Regions from separate parts of the Mycobacteroides stephanolepidis genome, predicted to be linked through region 2. Evidence: predicted binding sites of a transcription regulator. Region 2 holds the regulator's gene; the other holds the start of a gene.
What was found. The regulator LexA, encoded in region 2, represses DNA repair genes until DNA is damaged. The targets are predictions, from matches to a motif close to CGAACANNTGTTCG.
Positions count from the first base shown of each region.

Region 1: cofD (2-phospho-L-lactate transferase) is a predicted target of LexA. The motif match lies at 4,402-4,415, and genes of this name have one in related genera.

Region 1 is NZ_AP018165.1:3,697,291-3,708,932, forward strand. It holds gene manA (mannose-6-phosphate isomerase, class I) at 1-273, opposite strand, end outside; gene MSTE_RS18400 (TobH protein) at 270-1,337, opposite strand; gene MSTE_RS18405 (phosphomannomutase/phosphoglucomutase) at 1,337-2,737, opposite strand; gene MSTE_RS18410 (DUF3499 domain-containing protein) at 2,880-3,290, opposite strand; gene MSTE_RS18415 (metallopeptidase family protein) at 3,443-3,943, shown strand; gene MSTE_RS18420 (WhiB family transcriptional regulator) at 3,964-4,218, opposite strand; gene cofD (2-phospho-L-lactate transferase) at 4,598-5,566, shown strand; gene MSTE_RS18430 (coenzyme F420-0:L-glutamate ligase) at 5,563-6,939, shown strand; gene MSTE_RS18435 (NUDIX hydrolase) at 6,948-7,490, shown strand; gene MSTE_RS18440 (hypothetical protein) at 7,606-8,325, shown strand; gene MSTE_RS18445 (hypothetical protein) at 8,310-8,912, shown strand; gene manB (mannose-1-phosphate guanylyltransferase) at 8,909-10,018, opposite strand; gene MSTE_RS18455 (glycosyltransferase family 2 protein) at 10,011-10,883, opposite strand; gene rfbD (dTDP-4-dehydrorhamnose reductase) at 10,953-11,642, opposite strand, start outside.
Region 2 is NZ_AP018165.1:2,986,559-2,998,200, reverse strand. It holds gene MSTE_RS14850 (DMT family transporter) at 1-340, shown strand, start outside; gene MSTE_RS14845 (class III extradiol ring-cleavage dioxygenase family protein) at 345-1,010, shown strand; gene miaA (tRNA (adenosine(37)-N6)-dimethylallyltransferase MiaA) at 1,010-1,939, shown strand; gene dapF (diaminopimelate epimerase) at 1,936-2,832, shown strand; gene hflX (GTPase HflX) at 2,912-4,312, shown strand; gene MSTE_RS14825 (molybdopterin-dependent oxidoreductase) at 4,318-6,609, opposite strand; gene MSTE_RS14820 (acyl-CoA dehydrogenase family protein) at 6,720-7,874, shown strand; gene MSTE_RS14815 (GNAT family N-acetyltransferase) at 7,881-8,414, shown strand; gene lexA (transcriptional repressor LexA) at 8,411-9,085, opposite strand; gene MSTE_RS14805 (LysM peptidoglycan-binding domain-containing protein) at 9,315-9,824, shown strand; gene nrdR (transcriptional regulator NrdR) at 9,955-10,419, shown strand; gene MSTE_RS14795 (PhzF family phenazine biosynthesis protein) at 10,444-11,127, opposite strand; gene MSTE_RS14790 (alpha/beta fold hydrolase) at 11,214-11,642, opposite strand, start outside.

The DNA.
Region 1 (11,642 bases), 710 kb from region 2:
GTCGGCCGCCAGCACCTTGAGCAGGAATGGCAATTGATCACCGAACTCCGCCACCGATGCCGGACCCAACTGCCCCGCCGGATCTGCGGCCACCACATCGAGTAATGACTGTGCGCCACCACCGGTTTCCAGGTAAGCCGGGTCGGCGGGGTGCGCACCCAGCCACAGTTCGGCTTCCGGATGCGGTGTCGGTGTGGGGCGCCCGGTGAACTCGGCGATCGCCGTCCGCGAACCCCAGGCGTACGTCCTGATCGCCCCCCTGAGCAGATTCACAGCCCGGATCTCCCCCCGCCAAGCCGGGCGTAGACCGAGGCCATCTCGAGCCGTGTCGCGAGCATCATCAGCTGCGCGAGCTCCGACGGTCGGGCCGACACGTCGCCGAGGTCGGTGGTGCTCACCAGCTGGGCTTCGTCGATGCCATCGATCCTCGCCGCAACCGATTGGAAGTCGCTATCGGTCGCAAGGGCAAGTATCCGCGGTGGACCATCGCCGCGAGGACCATCGATGAACTCGTCATGGAACAGTGAGCTCTCACCAGAACTCCTGCTCGACAAGGCATCCCGCATCGCGGCCAACGCCTGCGGAAGGCCGCACGCGGTAGCGGTGCGCTGCGTCAACCGCAGCAGCGTCGCCGCCGCGTGCTGAGCGAGCGCAACGGTGGCCGACCGATCCCCGCAGAACACTGCGGGACCGCCGGTCAATCGCGTCGCGATCACCTTGGCGGCGTTGGTGAAGATCTCCCGGCCCACGGTGTTCCGCGACACTTCGCCGTCCACTTCATCGGCGATGGCCATGACATCGGGTGCGATGGCCCTGTCGAGCACCCCCAGCACCGCCGCCCCGACGGCAAGGTTGTGAGCAAGACTGAATGTGTCGGGCACGCGCAACCGGGGCGCCAGTGAAATCGCCCGGCCGGCACCGGAATCCGCCAAAGGTCCCTCATCGGGTGCGGCGATGACCACCCGCGCGCCCCGACGCGTCCCCACCGACACCGCAGCGGTGAGGGCAGGATCACCGGCATCGTCACCGGCGACCACCATGACATCGAGCGGGCCCACCCACACCGGGGCCCGGCTGGCGGTTACGAACGGAAGACTCGCCGTATCCGACAGCGCCCCAGCCAGAACCGCTCCCGCCGTCGCGGCCGTGCCGCGGCCCGCGACCCACACGAGCGCGCGCGACCGGTCCTCCACGTGAAGCGGCTCCAGGGCGCCCTCGGCGATGGCCGTACCGACCGCCCGCACCTGTGAGCCGGCCATCGAAGCGGCCTGCAGCGAACCATCGCGGTCGGCCGCCAACAGCGCCTCGGCGTCGTCCAGATCGATGGTGGCCTTCATCAGGTCGCGGCCTCGGTGCGGTCGACCAACTCGGTGACGCGCGCGACCACACCCGCCACATCTTCGTCGGTGCGGGCCTCGACGTTGAGGCGCAGCAATGGCTCGGTGTTGGACGTGCGCAGGTTGAACCACGTTCCGGTACCGATGTCGACGGTGACACCGTCGAGATGATCGATCGAAACTATCTGTGTGCCAAATGACTTCAACACCTCATCGATGCATGCCTTGGCATTCGAGACGCGGAAGTTGATCTCGCCGGAAGACGCGTACCGCTCGTAATCAGACATGAGATCTGAGAGTGGCCGGTCCTGCTCGCCCAGGGCTGCCAGCACGTGAAGTGCCGCCAGCATTCCGGAGTCGGCGCCCCAGAAGTCCCGGAAGTAGTAGTGCGCGGAATGCTCACCGCCGAAGATCGCGCCCGTCTCGGCCATCAGCGCCTTGATGAACGAGTGCCCGACGCGAGAGCGCACCGGCGTTCCGCCATGCTCAACGACAAGCTCGGGGACGGCACGCGAGGTGATCAGATTGTGGATGATGGTGCCGCCGATTTCCCGGTCCAGCTCTCGACGCGCCACCAAAGCGGTTACCGCGGAAGGAGAGACGGCCCGTCCGCGCTCATCGACCACGAAGCATCGGTCGGCGTCGCCGTCAAAGGCGAGCCCGATGTCGGCACCCTCGGCCACCACGAAGGCCTGCAGATCGCGCAGGTTCTCCGGATCGAGCGGGTTGGCTTCGTGGTTGGGGAAATTGCCGTCCAACTCGAAGTACAACGGCGCGAGCGCAATCGACGGAATCGCGCCCAACACCGCCGGTGTCGTGTGCCCGGCCATACCGTTACCCGCGTCCACAGCCACTCGGAGGGGGCGTGCCCCGCTCAACTGAACCAGTGACCGCAGGAACTCGCCGTACTCGGCGAGAACATCACGTTCGGTGACCGTGCCCGCCGGACCGTCGTGCGCGGGCACTCCGTTGATCAGCTCCTCGCTGATGATGGCCAGGCCGGTGTCCCTGCCTACCGGCTTGGCACCGGCGCGACACAGCTTGATTCCGTTGTACGCGGCCGGGTTGTGGCTGGCGGTGAACATGGCTCCCGGGCAATCCAGCAGCCCCGAAGCGAAGTACAGCTGATCAGTGGACGCCAGTCCGATCTGCACGACATCGACACCCTGCGCGGTGACGCCCTCGGTGAACGCCTGGGCCAGCGGAGGCGACGAGTCCCGCATGTCGCGGCCCACCACGATCCGCAATGGCGCACCGGCGTCTGCCCGCTCGGCCTTGACCAGTCGTGCGAACGAAGAACCCACCTCGAACACGAACGACTCGTCGATCTGCTCACCCAGGAGGCCCCGGACGTCGTACGCCTTGATGACTGCGTGGACAGCGTCGGCGGACCGGGCCATGACGAGTGCACTCCTATTGATCTGTCGAGCGAGGGACGTTAGGTGTCGCTGGCCAGCCTAGTGGTCGGCGAGTGCCCAACGTGAACGTCCGGCGAGAGGGTACAGAATGTCACCGGGCCAAGCCGAAATCACCTGATCAGAACTACTCGGCAGGATCCGGTAGAACCCGCAGATGTCCGCGGCGCCGCCCGACCGGGGCCGGATGCACGGGCCGGGGAGCAGCCGAGGTGGCCGGCGCTCCCATATCGAGTACGGGCTCGCTGAATCCCGCCGCAGCCATCCGCACTCCGGTGGGTTCCCGAACCGCATCGGCCAGGGCAACCAGGTCGTCATCCTCGGGGTTCGACGGCAAGGGGCCGTTGTACCGGACCAGCTCCCAGCCACGGGGCGCGGTGATCCGGCTCGCGTGTTGCACGCACAGATCCCACGAATGCGGCTCGCTGGACGTGGCCAGCGGCCCAACCACGGCCGTCGAGTCCGCATAGACGAACGTCAACGTCGCCACGGCGGAACTCGGGCACCCGGGTCGACAGCAGCGACGGGGGGCTCTCACAAACGTTGAGGCTAGCGTGCGCAAACACGTTCCGACCCGCAGACACGCGCTGTGAACCCACCGAGACCCTCCAGTGACCAGGTAGAGACCCCGGGGTGATCGGCTCGTTGTGATTCGTCAGCCACAGCAGTCACACCGTTACCATTTCCCGTATGGCACGTGACGGACGGCGCGGCGGCTCGGCTGGCGGGTCGAGCTCGCAGGGCTCTCGACGGGGGCGCGATTTTCGTGGCCCGCTCCTGCCGCCGACCGTTCCCGGCTGGCGCTCACGCGCCGAGCGCTTCGATATGGCGGTGTTGGAGGCCTACGAACCCATCGAGCGGGCGTGGCAGTCGCGGTTGGAGGGTCTCGATGTCGCGGTGGACGAGATTCCGCGCATCCAACCCAAGGATCCCGAGTCTGTGCAATGGCCGCCGGAGGTGATCGCTGACGGACCGATCCCGCTGGCAAGGCTCATTCCTGCCGGCGTCGACACCCGGGGCAACACCACCCGGGCGCGAATTGTCCTGTTCCGCAAGCCGATCGAATTACGCGCGAAGAAATCTGGGGATTTGTCGGATCTCCTGCACGATCTGCTGGTGGCGCAGGTTGCCACCCACCTGGGGGTGGAACCATCGGTGATCGACCCGACCATCACCGATGAGGGCGACTAACCGCCCGGTCGAACGCGGAGTTAGATGATGCCCCGCTTCAGGCGGCGGCGCTCACGCTCGGACAACCCGCCCCAGATACCGAATCGCTCGTCGTTGGCCAGTGCGTACTCAAGGCACTCGTCCTTGACTTCGCAGCCCTGGCAGATGCGCTTGGCCTCGCGAGTCGACCCGCCCTTCTCAGGGAAGAACGCCTCGGGATCGGTCTGTGCGCACAGCGCCTTCTCTTGCCACTGATCATCAGCGACACCAATCAGCGCATCAAAATCGTTCTGCACCAACGTCAGATGCGGACGTGCGGGCGGCAAGCCCGTCGCACCCGTGCCGACGCCGGAACTCAGCTCGTCGTGTGCGCCAAATTCATTGTGCCCGAACAGCATCGTCCCGCCTCCTCACCATTCCCACTTGCAGTCGTCGTGCCCGGTTTCGTGCCACATTGTCGCTTTCCCGGCCATTCCATTCGAACATCTGATCGAATCTCGGTCTGCGCCTGCAACTTCCAAACCCAGCCCGAGGAATGACACTGGTGTGATTACACACGTGTTCGCTGCCGGGGTCAAGCGAAGGACGAAAATTCATACCATCTACGACCGACAAAATCGGCGTGGCGCCCTCGTGGCGTGTCGCATCATTGCCGGCGCACTAGTCTCGGTCAGCGTGAAACTCACCGTCCTCGTCGGCGGCGTCGGCGGAGCGCGCTTCCTGCTCGGCGTCCAACGCTTGCTCGGATCAGACTCCAGCAAGCATCAGATAAACGCCATCGTGAACATTGGCGACGACGCCTGGATGCATGGCGTCAGGATCTGCCCTGACCTGGACACCTGCATGTACACCCTGGGCGGCGGGATCGATCCGGAACGCGGCTGGGGGCACCGCGGCGAGACCTGGAACGCCATGGAGGAACTGGCTGCCTACGGCGCCCAGCCCGACTGGTTCTCGCTCGGCGACAGGGACCTGGCCACTCACCTGATACGCAGTCAAATGCTGCGAGCCGGTTATCCGCTATCAGCGGTCACCGAAGCGTTATGCAATCGATGGCAGCCCCGAGTCCGCCTGTTACCCGCCAGCGACGACCGCTGCGAGACCCACGTGGTGATCACCGACCCCGCCGATGGAGAGCAGCGCGCCATCCACTTCCAACAGTGGTGGGTACAGCACCGAGCACAGGTACCCACCCACAGTTTCGCGTTCGTCGGCGCGGACGAAGCAAAGGCGGGCCCGGGCGTTGCCGAGGCCATCGCAGAGGCGGATGCCGTCTTGCTGGCGCCGTCCAATCCGGTGGTGAGCATCGGGGCCGTCCTGGAGGTCGGCGGAGTTCGCGGGGCGCTCCGCACAACCGCTGCTCCGGTCATCGGATACTCGCCAATCGTGTCCGGTAAGCCACTCCGCGGAATGGCTGACGAATGTTTGCGCGTGATCGGTGTCGAGGTGAGCTCGCAAGGTGTCGGGGAACACTTCGGCGCCCGCTCACAGACCGGCATCCTGGATGGCTGGCTGGTCGACGAGGGTGACGCGGCTCACATTGCGGGAGTTCAGGTACGGTCAATTCCGCTGCTCATGACCGACCCGGACGCGACGGCGGCGATGGTGCGTGCGGGACTCGACCTGGCCGGAGTTACTCTATGACCCCATCTGCGGATTCCCCTGCACCGGAACATGGTTCGGCGGCTCCGGTGGAGATCTTACCCATTGCGGGCCTGCCGGAATTCCGCCCCGGCGACGATGTCGCCGGAGTCATAGCCCAGGCCGCGCCATGGGTTCGAGACGGCGATGTGATCGTGATCACCAGCAAGATCATCTCCAAGGCCGAGGGTCGGATCGTCGCCGCGCCGACCGACCCCGAGGCACGGGACACCTTGCGCCGCAAACTGATCGACTCTGAGTCGGTCCGCGTACTGGCCCGCAAGGGAAAGACACTGATCACCGAGAACACCATCGGCATCGTGCAGGCCGCCGCCGGAATCGACGCGTCCAATGTCGATACCGCCGAACTCGTGCTGCTCCCCACCGACCCCGATGGCAGCGCGGCGGCGGTGCGAGCGGCGCTGTCGCGACAGCTGGGCGTGAACGTAGCCGTGGTGATCACCGACACCATGGGAAGGGCCTGGCGAAACGGCCAGACCGATGCCGCCATCGGTTCTTCCGGCATCCCCGTCCTGTACGGCTACGCCGGCGCAAAGGACAAGCACGGCAACGAGCTTCAGGTGACAGAGGTGGCCATCGTCGACGAGATCGCCGCGGCCGCCGACCTTGTCAAGGGCAAGCTCACCGATGTGCCGGTTGCGGTGGTGCGGGGTCTGTCGGTGCCCGACGACGGCAGCGTGGCCCGCGATCTGCAGCGCTCGGGACCCGACGACCTGTTCTGGCTCGGCACCGCAGAAGCGCTCGAGCAGGGGCGTCGCGATGCGGTACTGGTGCGCCGCTCGATCCGGCAATTCGCTGATATCGCAGTCGATTCCGATCTGTTACGGGAAGCCATCGGTGAGGCGTTGACGGCACCCGCTCCGCACCACACCCATCCGGTGAGATTCGTATGGGTACGGGATCTGACGACACGGCGCGCACTGTTGGACGCCATGAAGCAGGCATGGGCCGTGGATCTCAGCGGCGACGGACGCACCCAGGAATCCGTCGAGAAGCGGGTCGCCCGCGGACAGATCCTCTACGACGCACCCGAAGTCGTGATCCCGTTCCTGGTACCCGACGGAGCCCACGACTACCCCGACGAGCGCCGGACTGCGGCGGAGCACACCATGTTCACCGTCGCGGTAGGCGCCGCGGTACAGGCTCTGCTGGTGGCGCTGGCAGCGCGGGGCGTGGGGAGCTGCTGGATTGGGTCCACCATCTTCGCCGCCGACATCGTCCGCAGGCAGCTCGAGTTGGATGCCTCATGGGAACCGATGGGAGCCATCGCCATCGGGTACCCGGACGGATATCCCGAGGCGACGCTGGAACCCCGCACTCCCCTGCCTGCCGGCCAGATGCTGGTTGAGCTGTGATGAGCCGTATGTCGTGTCTGCAGGCTTCCGCCGTCGAGCTGCTCTCCACATGGGAGGCGCCCGACGCCGAGCAGGACAGCCTGCGGCACTCCGTTCTGGCCTTCCTCGACGCCAACCCGGACGCGTGCCGTCGCCGCAGCGCCGCAGGTCATATCACCGCCTCGGCGCTGGTGGTCAACCACGACGGGTCACAGGCGCTGCTGACCCTGCACCCCCGCGTGGGTAAGTGGCTTCAGCTGGGCGGCCACTGCGAGGAGGAGGACGCCACCATCCGGGCGGCCGCGCTGCGTGAAGCCACCGAGGAGTCCGGGATACCGGACCTCACTCTCGAGCCGAATCTGCTTGGCATACACGTACACCCGATCACGTGCTCGCTGGGTGTGCCGACCCGTCATCTCGATCTGCAGTTCCTGGCGCGCGCACCCGAGGGCGCCCAGATCACCGTCAGCGACGAATCACTGGACCTGCGCTGGTGGCCCATCGACCAGATTCCGGCCGAAGATCCCTCGGTCGTCGTGTTGGCCCAGCGGGCCCGCGCCCGGCTGCGCTGAGCGCCACCCACACCGACTCTCCAGGCGCGGGAAGTCAGGTAGTGCATTACGCGTATCGCACGTCACCAACCGTCGTATCGTGCCCTCATCAGCGGTCATTCGGTAAGGGGCGCGCATGGACATCAAGATTGAGACCCCCTTTGGTGGCAGCGCGAGAATCACCAAGCCCGACCGCGAGCCATCCCCCGGTGCTGACGAGCCCCAGCACACGTTCACCCTCGGCGATTTACGACCACGAGTCCGAGCGCTCTTGGTGTTGTGCATCGCCATTGACGGCACGATCGTGTTGTGGCTGGCGGCCAAGAACGCCACGCTGACCCAGAACGCGTGGGATCTGCTGGGCACCGCGCTGCTCCTTGCCATCGGCATCAGCTGCGCACTGGCGATCGGGGTAATTGTGAAGTACCGGCACAGTTCCGTGCTCACCCCCCTGGCCAGCCAGGTATTCGTCATCTGCCTCACCGCTTATGTCTGGCTGCTCGACCTGCGCAGTCCCGCAAGCCAGATAGGGGGCATCACAGGAGTCGCGCTGGCGTTGGGTGCCGTCGCCCTGTGCTGGGTGCTGTATCTGAGCCGGTATGCGGCGGGCGCACTGACGAGAACCGGCATCGCCGTCGTCGCACTGTTTCCCCTCATCGGGTTGGTGCAGTTCTGGATTCAGAACGAGTACATGGCGCACAGTTCGCTTCCGCTGATAGACGTGCAGACCGAGTTGACCCCGGTGGGCTCGACCGGCCCCATCATCCACGTGCTGGCCAAGACCACGTACCACAACCGTGGATCGTTCCGCGTCGACGTCCCGGCCAGCCACCCGAGGTCGTGGCCGGGCACCTGAACGCACTCGGGAGTCAGTTCGGCGACTATCGCGAAACTCCGGCGATGCCTGCCCAGGCACGACTGATCTATGCCGGCTCGTCCGGCGGGTCCGGCGGGGCGTTCCTGGCTCCCGGATCGACGAATCAGGGCAGCACCATCATCGATATCGATTCCCGGACAGTCCGGTTGGCGGTCATCAAGGTCACCCTGATCGCCGTCACCCACCGATCGGTGAAGGAAACACGGACCTGCTATCCCCCGCAGATCGCACTCGGCGAGAACGTGATCGGCTTCCTCCGGGAATCAACCGTGGTCCACGATTTCCTGGGCGGTAAGGCGTTGTGTACCGAAACCCAGTTCGCGTCCCGCGGCGTCATCGAGGAACTGGTTTCCGATCACCCCGTGTTGCGGATCTACACCATGGTGCACGCCTCTGGGGCAACCACTCCGATATTGCTGCCGTTCTTCGGCACCCAGGAATCGCTGGACAATCCGCTATCGAGCACAAAGGCGTCGACGATCATCGAGAACGCCAACCCCTCAGGCATGTTCGGCTCGTCTGCCGAGTACGCGCCGTCCGACGCCGACGTGCGGCCGAGTCCCTAGACGTCCGAGGAGTACCGGATACCACCGTCGGGAATGGTGATTCCGGGCCACACCCGGGCGCCGCGCAACAGCTCGCACCGCGCACCGATATCTGCCCCATCACCGATCACACCGTCACGCACCAGCGCACGCGGACCGATACGGGCACCGAACCCGATGATCGAGCGTTCCACCACGGCACCCGCCTCGATGCGCGCACCGTCGAAGACGACCGCACCGTCAAGCCGTGCCCCGGGGCCGATTTCGGCTCCCCGACCCACCACGGTGCCACCGATCACCAGCGCGCCAGGTGCCACCGAGGCGCCATCGTGCACCAGTGCCTCACCCGGATGCTCGGGGATCGCGGGTGAGGGCGCGATGCCGCGCACCAGGTCTGCCGAGCCGCGCACGAAGTCCTCGGGAGTTCCCATATCGCGCCAGTAACTCGTGTCGACGTATCCGCATACCTTGGCACCACTGCTCAGCAGCCCTGGAAAGACTTCTCGCTCAACCGACACCGGCCGCCCGGAGGGGATCTGTTCGATCAGCTCACGCCGGAACACGTAACACCCGGCGTTGATCTGATCGGTGGGCGGATCTTCGGTCTTCTCCAGGAATGCGGTCACGCGCCCCGTGGAATCGGTAGGCACACAACCGAACGCGCGCGGGTCGCCGACCCGTACCAGGTGCAACGTCAGATCAGCCTGGGTCTGCTCATGCTGCGCGAGAAGGTCTTTCAAGTCCAAGCCGGACAACACATCGCCGTTGAACACCAGGGCGGTGTCGTGCCGCAGATGGTCCAGCACATTCCGGATGGCTCCGCCGGTACCCAGCGGTTCCGTTTCGGTGACATACGTGATCGACAGGCCCAGCTTGGATCCGTCGCCGAACTCCGACTCGAAGACCTCGGCCTTGTAGGACGTCCCGAGCACCACGTGATCGATCCCGGCCGCGGCGACCCGAGACAACACATGCGTCAGGAAGGGGAAGCCGGCGATCGGCAGCATCGGCTTGGGCGCTGAGAGCGTCAGTGGACGCAGCCGGGTGCCCTGCCCGCCCACCAAGATGACGGCATCGGCTTTCACGGTGCCCGATTCAACACTGCCAGGTACAACACTGTCAGGCATTCCCGTCTCCTTGCTTATCCCGGCGCCGGTTGGCGCGGATGGCCGCGCGCACCACGATCGCAGATCGAGCCGCCAGTGCGCCCCGAATGCTCCAACGCAACGGTGCCTGCCACCAATGTGGGTGCCGGTCTGATTGATAGATGTAGACGCTGTCGTGGTGCGCGGAGAGGCTGCGCGCCGGGTCGCGACCGGCCGCATGACCCTTCGCATGCACAACCTCCGAGCTCGGCGCATACACGTTCTGCCAACCCGCACGTGTCAGCCGGTCCCCGAGATCGACGTCCTCCATGTACATGAAGTAGCGCGTGTCGAATCCGCCGATGGCATCGAAGGCCTTGCGCCGCAGCAGCAGGCAAGATCCCGAGAGCCAACCGACGATGCGCTCGGACGGCTCCATCCGATCCTGGCGATACGCCGCGGTCCACGGATTGGTGGGCCACACCGATCCCAGCAGCGCGTGAAGCGCGCCACCCGCGAGCGAGGGCACCACTCGCGCCGAGGGATACACCGAACCATCGGGTTCACGAATAAGCGGACCCAGCGCACCCGCAGCGGGCCAACGCTGCGCAACCTCAAGCAGCGCATCGATGCTTCCCGGACCCCACTGCACGTCGGGGTTGGCGATCACAATCCATTCGGCTTCGGGATCAACCTGCGCCACCCCAAGGTTCGCGGCCTTCCCGTAGCCGACATTGCCCCCGGTGCGCAGCAGCTCGACATCGGGCTCCTCGGCGGCCACTTCGGGCGCCCCATCGGTGGAGCCGTTATCGGCCAGGATCAACCGCAGCGGGCGATCGGTGGCGTGGCGCAGCGTTCTGAGGAAGCGATGGAGATGCTCGCCAGGCGAGTACGTCACCGTCACCACGGCGATCTGCTCGAGCGGCGCCGACGGGCCACTCGGGCGATGAGGATCAGGCACGGTGCTTGAGGGTACCTACCCCTGATGTGTGGCCAGCGCCTCAGCCAACGCATCCCGCCACGGACGCAGCGGTGCCAGACCCACCTCGGCCCATAGATCGCCGTCGAGCGCCGTGTACACCGGACGGGGCGCTGCGCTCGGAAAATCGACGGACAGACAGGGCTGCAGCCGCGAGGTATCCGCCCCGACCAGCTCGAACACGGCCTTCGCCCAGTCGAACCGGTTCACCGCTCCGCCCCCCGCCGCGTGCAGCAACGGTTCGCGAACGTCGGAGGCCGCGAGGTCCAACAAAGCCTCGGCGAGGTCTGCGGCATACGTCGGAGATCCGGTCTGATCGGTGACCACCCGCACCGGGCCGTCCCCGGCTGCCAATCTCCGCATGACTCCGACGAAATCACCGTTGACGCCGGTGTAGACCCACGCCGTGCGCACCACCTGCGCTGTCGGTAAGGCATCGTGCACGGCCCGTTCTCCGGCGAGCTTGGTGTGCGCGTACACACCGGCCGGAGCCGTGGCGTCACCCGGGCGGTACGGGCGTGGGCCGGCATCACCGAACTCACCGCTGAACACGTAATCGGTGGAGATATGGATCAATCTGGCCCCAACCTCGCGACACGCCTGAGCCACCCGGGCAGCACCTTCGGCGTTGACCGCGTACGCCCTGGCCTCGTCGCTTTCCGCGGCATCCACGGCGGTGTAGGCGGC
Region 2 (11,642 bases):
CCACGGCATCGTCGGGCTGCTGATCAACCCGGAAAGCTACGCGCTGGCGGCGGTGGGCATTACCGGGGTGGCGCTACAGCAGTCCGCCTTCCACGCCGGGACTTTGGTGGCCTCGCTGCCCACGATGACGGTGACCGAGCCCGTGGTCGCCTCGTTGCTGGGCATCTTGGTACTGGGTGAATCGTTTCGCACCAACACCTTTGGTGCCATGATGCTCGTGTTCGCAGTGGCGATCATGATTGCTGCGACGGCGGCGCTGGCGCGTAGCGAGGCGGCCGTGCAGGCGCGAGTGAGTGAAACGACCGGAAAGATGCCACCGACGACCCCGAAGGTTTCCTAACGCCGTGGCTCTTTCGATAGCGATTTGCCCGTCGACCCCGCTGCTGGTGCCCGAGCTGGGCGGAGAGGCCGCCACGGAAACCGCCGAGCTGCGCGAGGCCGCCATCACCGCGGTGCGAAGTCTGCCCACACAGTGGATAGCAATTGGGGCAGGGCGCGGACGGTACGGCAGCGAAGTGTCGGGCACATTCGCCGGATACGGGGTTGACGTGCGCGTTTCGCTCGCATCGAGGATCTCCGGACCTGTCGAACTCCCGCTGCCGGTGCTCATCGCCGGATGGCTGCGGGCACATCTACCGGCCGCCACGGCGGAGGCGCGGCTGATCTCGGGCACAGACGGTGTTGCCTTCGGACAGGCATTGCGCGACGAGATCCACGCGATGCCGACGCCTCCGGGTGTACTTGTCATCGCCGACGGCGCCAACACCCTCACCGACAAGGCGCCCGGGGGCTACCGGCCCGAGTCCGGTGCCGCGCAGCAGGGCCTTGTCGATGCGCTCACCCAGGGGGACGCGGCCGCGTTGCGCCGCGTGTCGGATGTCATCACCGGGGGCTCCGTCTACCGGGTGCTTGGCGGATTGGTGGGGTCGGATCAGGTCCAGGCTCAGTGTCTCTACCAGGGCTCCCCGTACGGGGTCGGATACTTCGCGGGCACCTGGCAGGTGTCGTGATGCGGCCCATCGCGGTCATCGGCCCCACGGCTACGGGCAAGTCGGCACTCGCATTGGATATCGCCGAGCGACTGGGTGGCGAGATAGTCAACGCCGACGCGATGCAGCTGTACCGCGGTATGGATATCGGTACGGCCAAGGTGCCCAGGGTCGACCGCCGGGGCATTCCCCATCACATGCTCGATGTGCTCGAGGTGACCGAGACCGCCACCGTCGCGACCTATCAGCAGGAGGCCGTTACGGCCATCGATGCTCTGCTGGCGAGCGGGCGTGTGCCCGTGATCGTCGGCGGATCGATGATGTATATCCAAGCGTTGCTTGATGATTGGGCGTTTCCGGCCACCGATGCGCAGGTGCGGGCACGCTGGGAGGAGAGGCTGGCGCAGATCGGAGTCGCCGCGCTGCACGCCGAGCTCGCCGTGCGCGACCCAGCGGCGGCAGCCATCATCTTGCCCACCGACGGGCGCCGCACGGTGCGGGCACTAGAGGTGATCGAGCTCACCGGGCAGCCGTTCGCGGCGTCCGCTCCCACCATCGGCGCACCGCGCTGGGACACGTTGATCGTCGGATTGGACTGGGAGACCTCGAAACTCGACGAGCGGATCGCGCGGCGCACCGACCTGATGTTCGAGCAGGGGTTTGTCGCGGAGGTTGAGCAGCTGCTGGACGGCGGATTGCGCGAGGGCGTGACCGCGTCACGGGCCATCGGATATGCCCAGGTGATCGCGGCGTTGGACGCCGGGGGAGGCTCCGATGACCTGCTGCAGGCGAAGGAGCTGACGTTCATGGGCACCCGGCGCTATGTGCGTCGTCAGCGATCGTGGTTCGGTCGCGATCACCGCATCATGTGGCTTGCGGGCGACGGCGGTGACGCAGCAGCACTCTGCGGCGAAATTGAGTCGCGGTGGCGCCTATCCTCGAATACGTGAAGTTCACCAAGGGCCACGGCACCCAGAACGACTTCGTGGTGTTGCCCGACATCCACACCAAGCGGGATCTGACGGTGGCCGCCGTCCAGGCGCTATGCGATCGGCAACGCGGCCTGGGCGCCGATGGGGTGCTGCGCGTGACCACCGTGGGCGCTGCCCTCGAAGGTGGGGTGCTCGACGAGAAGCCTGCCGGAGTGAGCAGCGAAGACTGGTTCATGGACTACCGCAATGCGGACGGTTCCATCGCGGAGATGTGCGGTAACGGTGTGCGGGTGTTCGCGCACTACCTGCGTTCGGTGGGGCTGGAACATCGGGACGAGTTCGTGGTCGCATCCCTGGCCGGGCCCCGGCCGGTGCGTATCAACTCCTGGAGCCAGCTCACGGCCGACGTGACCGTCGACATGGGACCGGTGAAGGAGTTCGGCGCCGGCGAGGCAAGTGTGGGCGGTCGGCGGTTCTCCGGTCTGGCCATCGACGTGGGTAATCCGCATCTGGCGTGTGTGGACCCGGACCTGACCGTTGAGGATCTGCGCATACTCGACGTGGGCGCCCAGGTCGGCTTTGACGAGGTCCTGTTTCCCGACGGGGTGAACATCGAGGTGCTCACGGCCCCCGTCAACGGCACGGACGCTGCCGTCGGTGCGGTGCACATGCGGGTCCATGAGCGCGGGGTCGGTGAGACACGTTCCTGCGGAACAGGAACCGTGGCGGCCGCCTATGCGGCGCTGCGCCACCTCGGGCAGTCGACCGGTGAGATCGTCGTCAACATCCCGGGCGGACAGGTCCGGGTGACGGTCACCGCCGAGTCCAGCTTCCTGCGCGGGCCTTCGATGCTGTTGGCCGATGGCGAGATTTCCGACGAATGGTGGGGCGGCATTGGCTCCTGCGGATAATTCGGATGCGATCGATGAGCCACAGGTGGGAGCATCGGTGCGCGATGAGCGACTCGCGCGAAGAGCAGACAGCAGAGACATGAATTCGACGTCCTATCAGACACCCACCGATGGCGAACTCGCCCTCGAAGACCGCGCGGCGCTCAAACGTGTAGCCGGGCTCTCCACCGAACTTGCCGACGTCACCGAGGTCGAGTACCGGCAGCTGCGCCTGGAACGGGTTGTGCTGGTGGGTGTCTGGACCGACGGGACCTCCCAGGAGGCCGACGCCAGCATGGCCGAACTCGCCGCGCTGGCCGAAACCGCCGGCTCTGAGGTGCTCGAAGGTTTGATTCAACGTCGCCAAAAGCCCGATCCGGCAACATATATCGGTTCTGGCAAGGCGATAGAGCTGCGGGAGATCGTGCTGGCTACCGGTGCCGACACCGTGATCTGCGACGGCGAGCTCAGCCCGGCACAGCTGGTGGCTCTGGAGAAGGCGGTGAAGGTCAAGGTCATCGATCGCACCGCGCTGATTCTGGATATCTTCGCCCAACACGCCACCAGCCGCGAAGGCAAGGCACAGGTGTCGTTGGCGCAGATGGAATACATGCTGCCGCGGCTGCGCGGCTGGGGTGAATCCATGTCTCGTCAGGCCGGTGGTCGTGCCGGTGGTGCCGGTGGCGGCGTGGGTACCCGTGGCCCCGGTGAGACGAAGATCGAGACCGATCGGCGCCGAATCCGTGAGCGCATGTCCAAGCTGCGTCGCGAGATCCGCGACATGAAGAAGGTGCGCGACACCAAGCGCAGCCGTCGGCTCGAAAGCGATGTTCCGTCGATCGCCATCGTCGGATACACCAATGCCGGTAAGTCGAGCCTGCTGAACGCGATCACCGGAGCCGGGGTGCTGGTCCAAGACGCACTGTTCGCAACACTCGAACCGACAACCCGACGCGGAACATTCGACGACGGACGCGAATTCGTCATCACGGACACCGTTGGTTTCGTACGGCACCTGCCCACCCAATTGGTCGAGGCCTTCCGGTCGACCCTGGAGGAGGTGGCCGACGCCGACCTGCTTGTCCATGTGGTGGACGGCTCGGACGTGGCGCCTCTGGCCCAGATCGAAGCGGTACGGGCGGTCATCAGCGACGTCGTCGCGGATCACGATTCGTCGGCGGCGCCGGAGCTGTTGGTGATCAACAAGATCGACGCGGCCAGTGATCTTGCGCTGGCGCAGTTGCGCCGTGCGCTGCCCAAGGCGCTGTTCGTGTCGGCGCACACCGGCGACGGCGTCGCCAAGCTGCGCGACGCGCTCGCCGAGACGGTGCCCCGCGGAGATGTGCCCGTTGACGTGGTCGTCCCGTACGAGCGTGGTGACCTGGTGGCTCGGATTCATACCGACGGACAGGTGCAATCCACCGAGCACCTCGCGGCCGGCACACGGGTGATCGCGCGGGTGCCGCAGGCGCTGGCCGCCAGCCTGCTGGAACTGAAGTAGCGGCTCTAGTCGCGCTCGACGAGACGCGGCGGGACGTACGCCCGCACAGGCGGCGGTGTGCCCTCGAACCGTTCGATCTGCACCAGCACGTGCTGACCGGTGCAGCCCTGAGCCAACGACGAGGTGCCTGCGTCATCGGTGAGTACGTTCGGATTGCCGTGTAGACAGGGCGAATCGGGGTCGGCCGGATCGATCGGATCGAACCAGGCGCCGGTGGACAGCTGCACCACGTGGCGGCGCAGACCCTCGTCGAGAACGGCACCCGCCAAGCAGGCGCCCCGGTCGTTGAACACCCGCACCACGTCGCCGTCGGAGATACCGCGTTCGTCGGCGTCGGCCGGGTGTATGCGGATGGGTTCGCGTCCCTGAACCTTCGAGCGTTGGCTGGTGCCACCGAAATCGAGCTGGCTGTGCAGCCGGGTGCGGGGTTGGTTGGCGATGAGGTGCAGTGGGAAGCTTTGGGCGCGTTCTCCGTTCAGCCATTCGGTGGGCTCGTACCACTGTGGGTGGCCGCCGCAGTCGGCGTATCCGAATCCGTCGATGGTTTCCGAGAAGATCTCGATGCGCCCGCTCGGGGTATGCAGCGGGTGCGTGTCGGGGTTCTCCCGAAAATCCGATAGCAGAGTCAGGCCCGGATCGGTGGGCAACTGCAGGTAACCGCGCTCCCAGAACTCGTCGAAGGATGGCACCGAGAAGTCCCGGGCGCCGGCCCATTCGGTGTACAGGTGGCGAAGCCACTGTGCGGCGGTACGTCCCTCGGTGAATTGCCCGCCGAATCCGAGCCTGTCGGCCAGTGCCGAGAATGTCGTGTAGTCATCGCGAGAGTTGGCGTATGGCGGCGCTGCGGCCTTCATGGCCACCAGCAGTGGGTCATTGCGACTCCCGGAGAAGTCGTCGCGTTCCAGGCTGGTGGTGGACGGCACCACGATATCGGCGTGCTTGGCCATCGCCGTCCACACCGGATCGTGCACCACGACGGTGTCGACGCGTGCCAGACCACGACGCAGCCGTGGCAGGTTCTGATGATGGTGGAATGGATTGCCGCCCGCCCAGTAGACGCATTTGATGTCCGGCAGCGTGAGTGTTTGACCGTTGTAGGCCAGCGTCTCACCGGGGCGCAGCAGCAGCTCGCTGATGGCTGCGACCGGAATGAATGTGGTCACCGGGTTCGGCCCCTGCGGAAAGGTGGGCAGTGGGCAGCTGATCGGGGCCAATCCGGCCTCGTTCATCGAGCCATAACCGTGGCCGAAACCGCCGCCGGGAACGCCGATCTGGCCGAGCATGGCCGCCAGGGTGAGCCCCATCCAGGGCGCCTGCTCGCCGTGGCGCACCCGCTGTAGTGACCAGCTGACCGTGACCAGGGTGCGTCCGGCGGCCATGCGCCGCGCCAGTGTGCGCAGCTCGTCGGCCTCCAGATCGCTGACGCTCGCCGCCCATTCCGGGCTCTTGGGCACGCCGTCGTCGAGGCCCAGCAGATAGCGTTCGAATCGTTCGTAGCCGGTGCAATACGTGTTCAAGAAGGCCAGGTCTGCGAGCTCTTCCACGGCCAGCACATGGGCCAGCGCGAGCATGACCGCGACATCGGTCCCGGGAACGGGCGCATGCCATTCGCATTCGCCGTCGATGTCATCGCGCAACGGACTGAACGAGACGATGCGGCCACCGCGGGCGCGGAACCTGTCGAGGGCGGCACGAGCCGGATGCGCCGTGGTGCCGCCGTGGTTGACACCCGTGTTCTTCAAGGCGATTCCGCCGAATGACACCAACAGATCGGTGTTCTCGACGATGACATCCCATGACGTCGACCTCTTGAACAGCCCATCATGGGTGCCGACGACGTGCGGCATGATGACGCCGGTTGCGCCCAGGCTGTAGGAATGGCGCGAAAAGGTGTAGCCGCCGAGCAGTTTCAGAAACCGATGTACCTGACTCTGGGCGTGATGGAAGCGTCCCGCGCTGGCCCAGCCGTACGAGCCGCCGTAGATGGCTTCGTTGCCGTGGGTGTCGACGACGCGTCGCAGTTCGTCGGCCAGTAGTTCGGTGAGCTCATCCCAGGACACCTCCACGTACTCGTCCGAGCCGCGGGCGGTACTGGGGCCGGGCCCGTCCCGCAGCCAGCCGCGCCGCACAGACGGTGCGGTAACCCGGGCCTGGTGGCGGATCGAACCGGGAATGTTCTGCAGCAGCGGGGACGGGTCCAGATCGGTCGGGATGGGTGTGACACCGATCACTTCACCGTCGCGGACCTCGGGCGTGAATGCACCCCAGTGGGTATGTGAAAGCGCCGGCCTGGTCACCTCAATCAGCCTAGGCTTTCTGTCCGTCGAAACCGGGTAGGCGAGTACCAACCGACCAGTGGGTTGGTATACATTCTGCCAAGTACGTAAATCCAAACCGGAAGGTGATCATGGCCGGCGCCGTTAAGTTCAAACGCACCATCTTCGAACCCGAGCACGAACTGTTCCGCGAGTCGTTCAAGACCTTCCTGGAACGGCATGCAGAGCCTTACCGGGAGGAGTGGGACGAGAACAAGATCGTCGACCGCTCGCTGTGGGTCGAGGCCGGCAAGCAGGGCTTTTTGGGCACCGATATGCCCGAGGAGTTCGGTGGCGGCGGACTTGTCGATTTCCGCTACAACGCGATCATCGGTGAAGAGATCACCAAGGCCCGTCAGTCGGGTATCGGTTTCACCTTGCACAACGATGTCGCGGGCCCGTACTTCCGGGACCTGGCCAATGACGAGCAGAAGGCCCGCTGGTTCCCGGGATTCTGTTCCGGTGAGCTGATCAGCGCCATCGCCATGACCGAGCCGGGGACCGGTAGCGACCTGCAGGGCATCAAGACCCGCGCGGTCAAGGACGGCGACCATTACATTCTCAATGGCGCGAAGACCTTCATCACCAACGGCATCAACGCCGACCTGGTGATCGTGGTCGCACAGACCGACCCCGAAAAGGGCGCGCTGGGCTTCAGCCTGATCGTCGTCGAGCGCGGCATGGAGGGTTTCGAGCGCGGCCGCAAGCTCGACAAGATGGGTCTGGACGCTCAAGACACCGCCGAGCTGTCCTTCACCGATGTTCGCGTGCCCGCCGCCAACCTGCTGGGCGATGAGGGCCAGGGCTTCATCTACCTCATGCAGAACCTGCCGCAGGAACGCATGTCGATTGCGGTCGTCGCAGCCGCAGCCATGGAAACCATGCTGGACGCGACCATCCAGTACACATCCGAGCGTAAGGCGTTCGGTAAGCCGATCAAGAGCTTCCAGAACAGCCGGTTTGTGCTGGCCGAGCTCGCCACCGACGCCACGATGATCCGGATCATGGTCGACGAATTCATCACGCTGCTCAACAAGAAGGAGCTGAGCGTCGAGCAGGCCGCGATGGCCAAGTGGTACAGCACCGAGAAGCAGGTTCACCTGATCGACCGCTGCCTGCAGCTGCACGGTGGTTACGGCTTCATGCGTGAGTACCCGGTGGCACGTGCCTACATGGACTCTCGTATCCAGACGATCTATGGCGGAACCACCGAGATCATGAAGGAGATCATCGGGCGTTCGCTCTAGTCGCGAATGCGTATTCGTGACGCCACGGCTGCCGACGCGGCCGCGTGCGCAGCGATCTATGCGCCGTATGTCACCGACACGGCTATTTCGTTCGAGGAGGTGCCGCCGTCGGATGTCGTTCTTACCGAACGCATCCAGACGGCGGCACACCGTCATGCCTGGCTAGTCGCCGAGGATGCCGGAGAAATTCTCGGGTATGCCTATGCGGTGCCATGGAAGTCCCGCACCGCCTATCAGTGGGCCTGCGAGGTGAGTGTGTATGTCGATGGTGCACACCGGCAACGCGGGGCGGGCCGTCAGTTGTACGCGGCGCTGTTGGATCGGTTGCGCTCTCTTGGGTATCGCACGGTGCTGGCCGTTGTCGTAGTGCCCAATCCGGCGAGTGAAAAGCTACACCTGGCAATGGGATTCGAGCAGGTGGCGTTGTACCGGCGCATCGGTTACAAGCTGGGCAGCTGGCACGACGTGGCACACTTCCAGCTCTTCTTGACGTCTGCCGACGATGATTCCGCGCCCGGGTTGCCGCCCGGACCGGCCTAGACCTTGCGGATGACGGTGACGACCTTGCCGAGGATGGCGGCGTCGTTACCGGGAATGGGCTCGAACAGCGGGTTGTGCGGCATCAGCCACACCTGACCCGTCGTCCGCTTGAATGTCTTGACGGTCGCCTCACCATCGATCATCGCTGCCACGATGTCGCCGTTGTCGGCGACGTTCTGCTGGCGGACCACCACCCAGTCGCCATCGCAGATCGCGGCGTCGATCATCGATTCGCCGACAACCTTGAGCAGGAACAGTGATCCCTCGCCGACAAGCTCGCGGGGGAGCGGGAACACATCCTCAACGGCCTCCTCGGCCAGGATCGGACCACCGGCGGCGATCCGCCCCAGCACGGGCACGAACGTGGGCTCCGGCAGATCGCCTGAGCCCACCACATCGGTGGTAGCCGACGGGGTGTGGGAATCATCGATTCCCCGAACGTCAACGGCGCGTGGACGGTTCGGGTCACGCCGCAGGAAGCCCTTCTGTTCGAGGGTGCGTAGTTGATGGGCGACCGACGACGTCGAGGTGAGCCCGACGGCGTCTCCGATTTCGCGGATGCTCGGGGGGTAGCCCCGTTCATTCACCGATGCGCGGATGACCTCCAGGATGGTCCGCTGGCGCTCGGTCAGTGAACCGGTGGCGGGTCCCTTGCTGGGTGTATCGCTCATGGGCCCGAATCTAGACCTGTCGACGACATTTATCAAACATGTGTTCGATGCGTGTCGCCAAGAATGGTCGGCGGCTCGACTATTTGGGGCATTTGCGCTGGTCAAGGCCACTTGTCGGTGGCGAATGCTACAAATCGATCACATGTTCGGACACCGAACACATGATCGAGTACATTCGAACATAAGAGCGAACGGGCTTACCGATCGACAGGACAGGAAGGGCATACAGATGAGCACAAACGTTCTGACCACGCCGCGTCTTCGCACCGCCGAGCACGCATCGCGCGAGTGCGCCCCGCAGGTGCGCGCGTACAGCGCGCAGTACCCGCTGACCCAGCGTCGGGCGCTGCCGGTGCGCACTGTCGCCTACCGGAGGCCTTCCGGTCGGCCAGTTGCCTACCGGGGTAACGGCATCCGGGTCTCGTCGGTGCCGCATCGGGTACATCGTCGTAGCACGGTGAGCCTTAAGGCCACGATCGTTGTCTCGGTGGGCGCTGCAGTGGCGACCATGTGGCTGTTGATGCTCGGCCAGGTCAGTGCTGCCGGAGTTGGGGGAGTTGGCGTGCCGGAGCGCGTGGCGGTTGTCCAGGTCGCTCCCGGAGAGACCCTGGCCGATGTGGCCTCGCGTGTCGCGCCGGACGCGCCGCGCTCGGCGGTGGTGTCCAAGATCCGTGAACTCAATGAACTCGACTCGGCGACAGTGCAAGCCGGTCAGACGCTGGTTTCTCCGGTCGGCTGATCGGCGAACGGGCGTGACCTTCGAACGTGCGGGAGCACGGGTATCCTCGACACCGGTCTGGGCGCGTTGCGCTGTGCGTCAGCTCACCCAGCCCAACGACTTGGAGTCCAGAACCGGCGAAGGAGCAGTAATGCACTGTCCGTTCTGCCGGCATCCAGACTCGCGCGTAGTCGATTCCCGTGAGGCGGATGAGGGTCAGGCGATACGGCGACGTCGATCGTGCCCGGAGTGCGGCCGTCGTTTCACCACCGTCGAGACCGCTGTGCTCGCCGTTGTGAAGCGCAGCGGGGTCACCGAGCCGTTCAGCCGCGACAAGGTCATCAAGGGCGTGCGCCGTGCCTGCCAGGGCCGCGACGTCGACGACGACGCGTTGAATCTGCTTGCTCAGCAAGTCGAAGATGCCGTCAGGGCCGCCGGGTCCCCAGAAATTCCCAGCAATGAGGTGGGGCTGGCCATCCTTGGCCCACTCCGCGATCTGGACGAGGTCGCGTACCTGCGTTTCGCCTCGGTGTACCGCGGATTCAGCTCCGCTGAGGACTTCGAACGCGAGATCGCCGCGTTGCGCGCGCATCGTGACGCACCGACAGGGTCCTAACCCAGATGGTGGCACCGCCCGTCACTAGTCCAACGTCAGTGATTGATCGGCGACGACATGGCCACCGATCGTCACCCAGCCCTCCGGGCTCCATTGCGTGAGAATCTGTGAGCCCTTGCCCTGATTGACGATCAGATCGCGGCTCAACAAGTCGGTCATCCGCGCCGCCACCGACCCGGTTGCTTCGTCCTCGTCGACTCCCAGATCGAATGCGAACACCCGCGATCGCACCAGACTCGCGTTGCGGTCCTGCCACGCCCATACGCAGTGCAATAGCTCGTCGGCGTACTCGGCGGGATCGGCGGCGTCCACATCCGTGGGAGAGCCCAGCTCGTGGAAATCGGTCTCGGGTGACCACTCGGACCGAGCGCGTATCCACGTGCGGTCGTCATAGCTCACCTGGAGCACGCCCGCGGGAACCTGAAGGGTGTTGACCGGTGTCCCGCGTTCACGCAACCACCACGCCAATCCGACTGTCGGATGCCCGGCGAAGGGCAGCTCGGCGGCCGGGGTGAAGATCCGCAGATGTGCGGTGTTGGATCCTTCGGCGGGAAGATCGACGAAAACTGTTTCGCTGAAACCCAGCCGGGTGGCGACCTCCTGGCGTGCCGCCGCTGGAACGTCGGCACCATTGACGATCCCCAGGGGATTGCCGAAGTTGCCTGTCTCATCGGTGAATACGCGAACAACCGCGACATCAACACTCATGCGTCGACTCTACGTCTCGCGCGTGTTGCGCACCGGGGATACCCCGTGAACTGCGCAATCCTTCGGTACCGCTTGAGCTCTCGTGGCTAGGTGGCGCTGCGCTCGTCGGTGCCCATGGCGTCGAGCACCGCCATCCGGGTCCGTGCGGCCCCACTGATCGTGTGCTCGGTGATGCCGGTCCGCAACAGTCGGCGCAACTCATTCTCGTCGTATTCGGCGGGCTCGGTGGAGGCGATGAATTGGCGAACGATGTTGATGAATCGATCTGGGTCGTCGTGGAAGGGGAAATGCCCGGAGTGCTCGAAGATCTCCAGTGTCGAGCCGGGCATGGCCGCATGGGCGAAATGCCCGTGGCTAACCGGGATCACCAGGTCGTCGCTACCCCAAATCAACTGCACGGGAACGGACTCGGTCAAATAACATCGGTCCAGCATGGTAACCACCTGGCCGCGCCAATCCACCACGGCCCGCAGCGTCCGGGTGAACGCGGCCGAGGCCCGGGGCTCGGGTAGGTC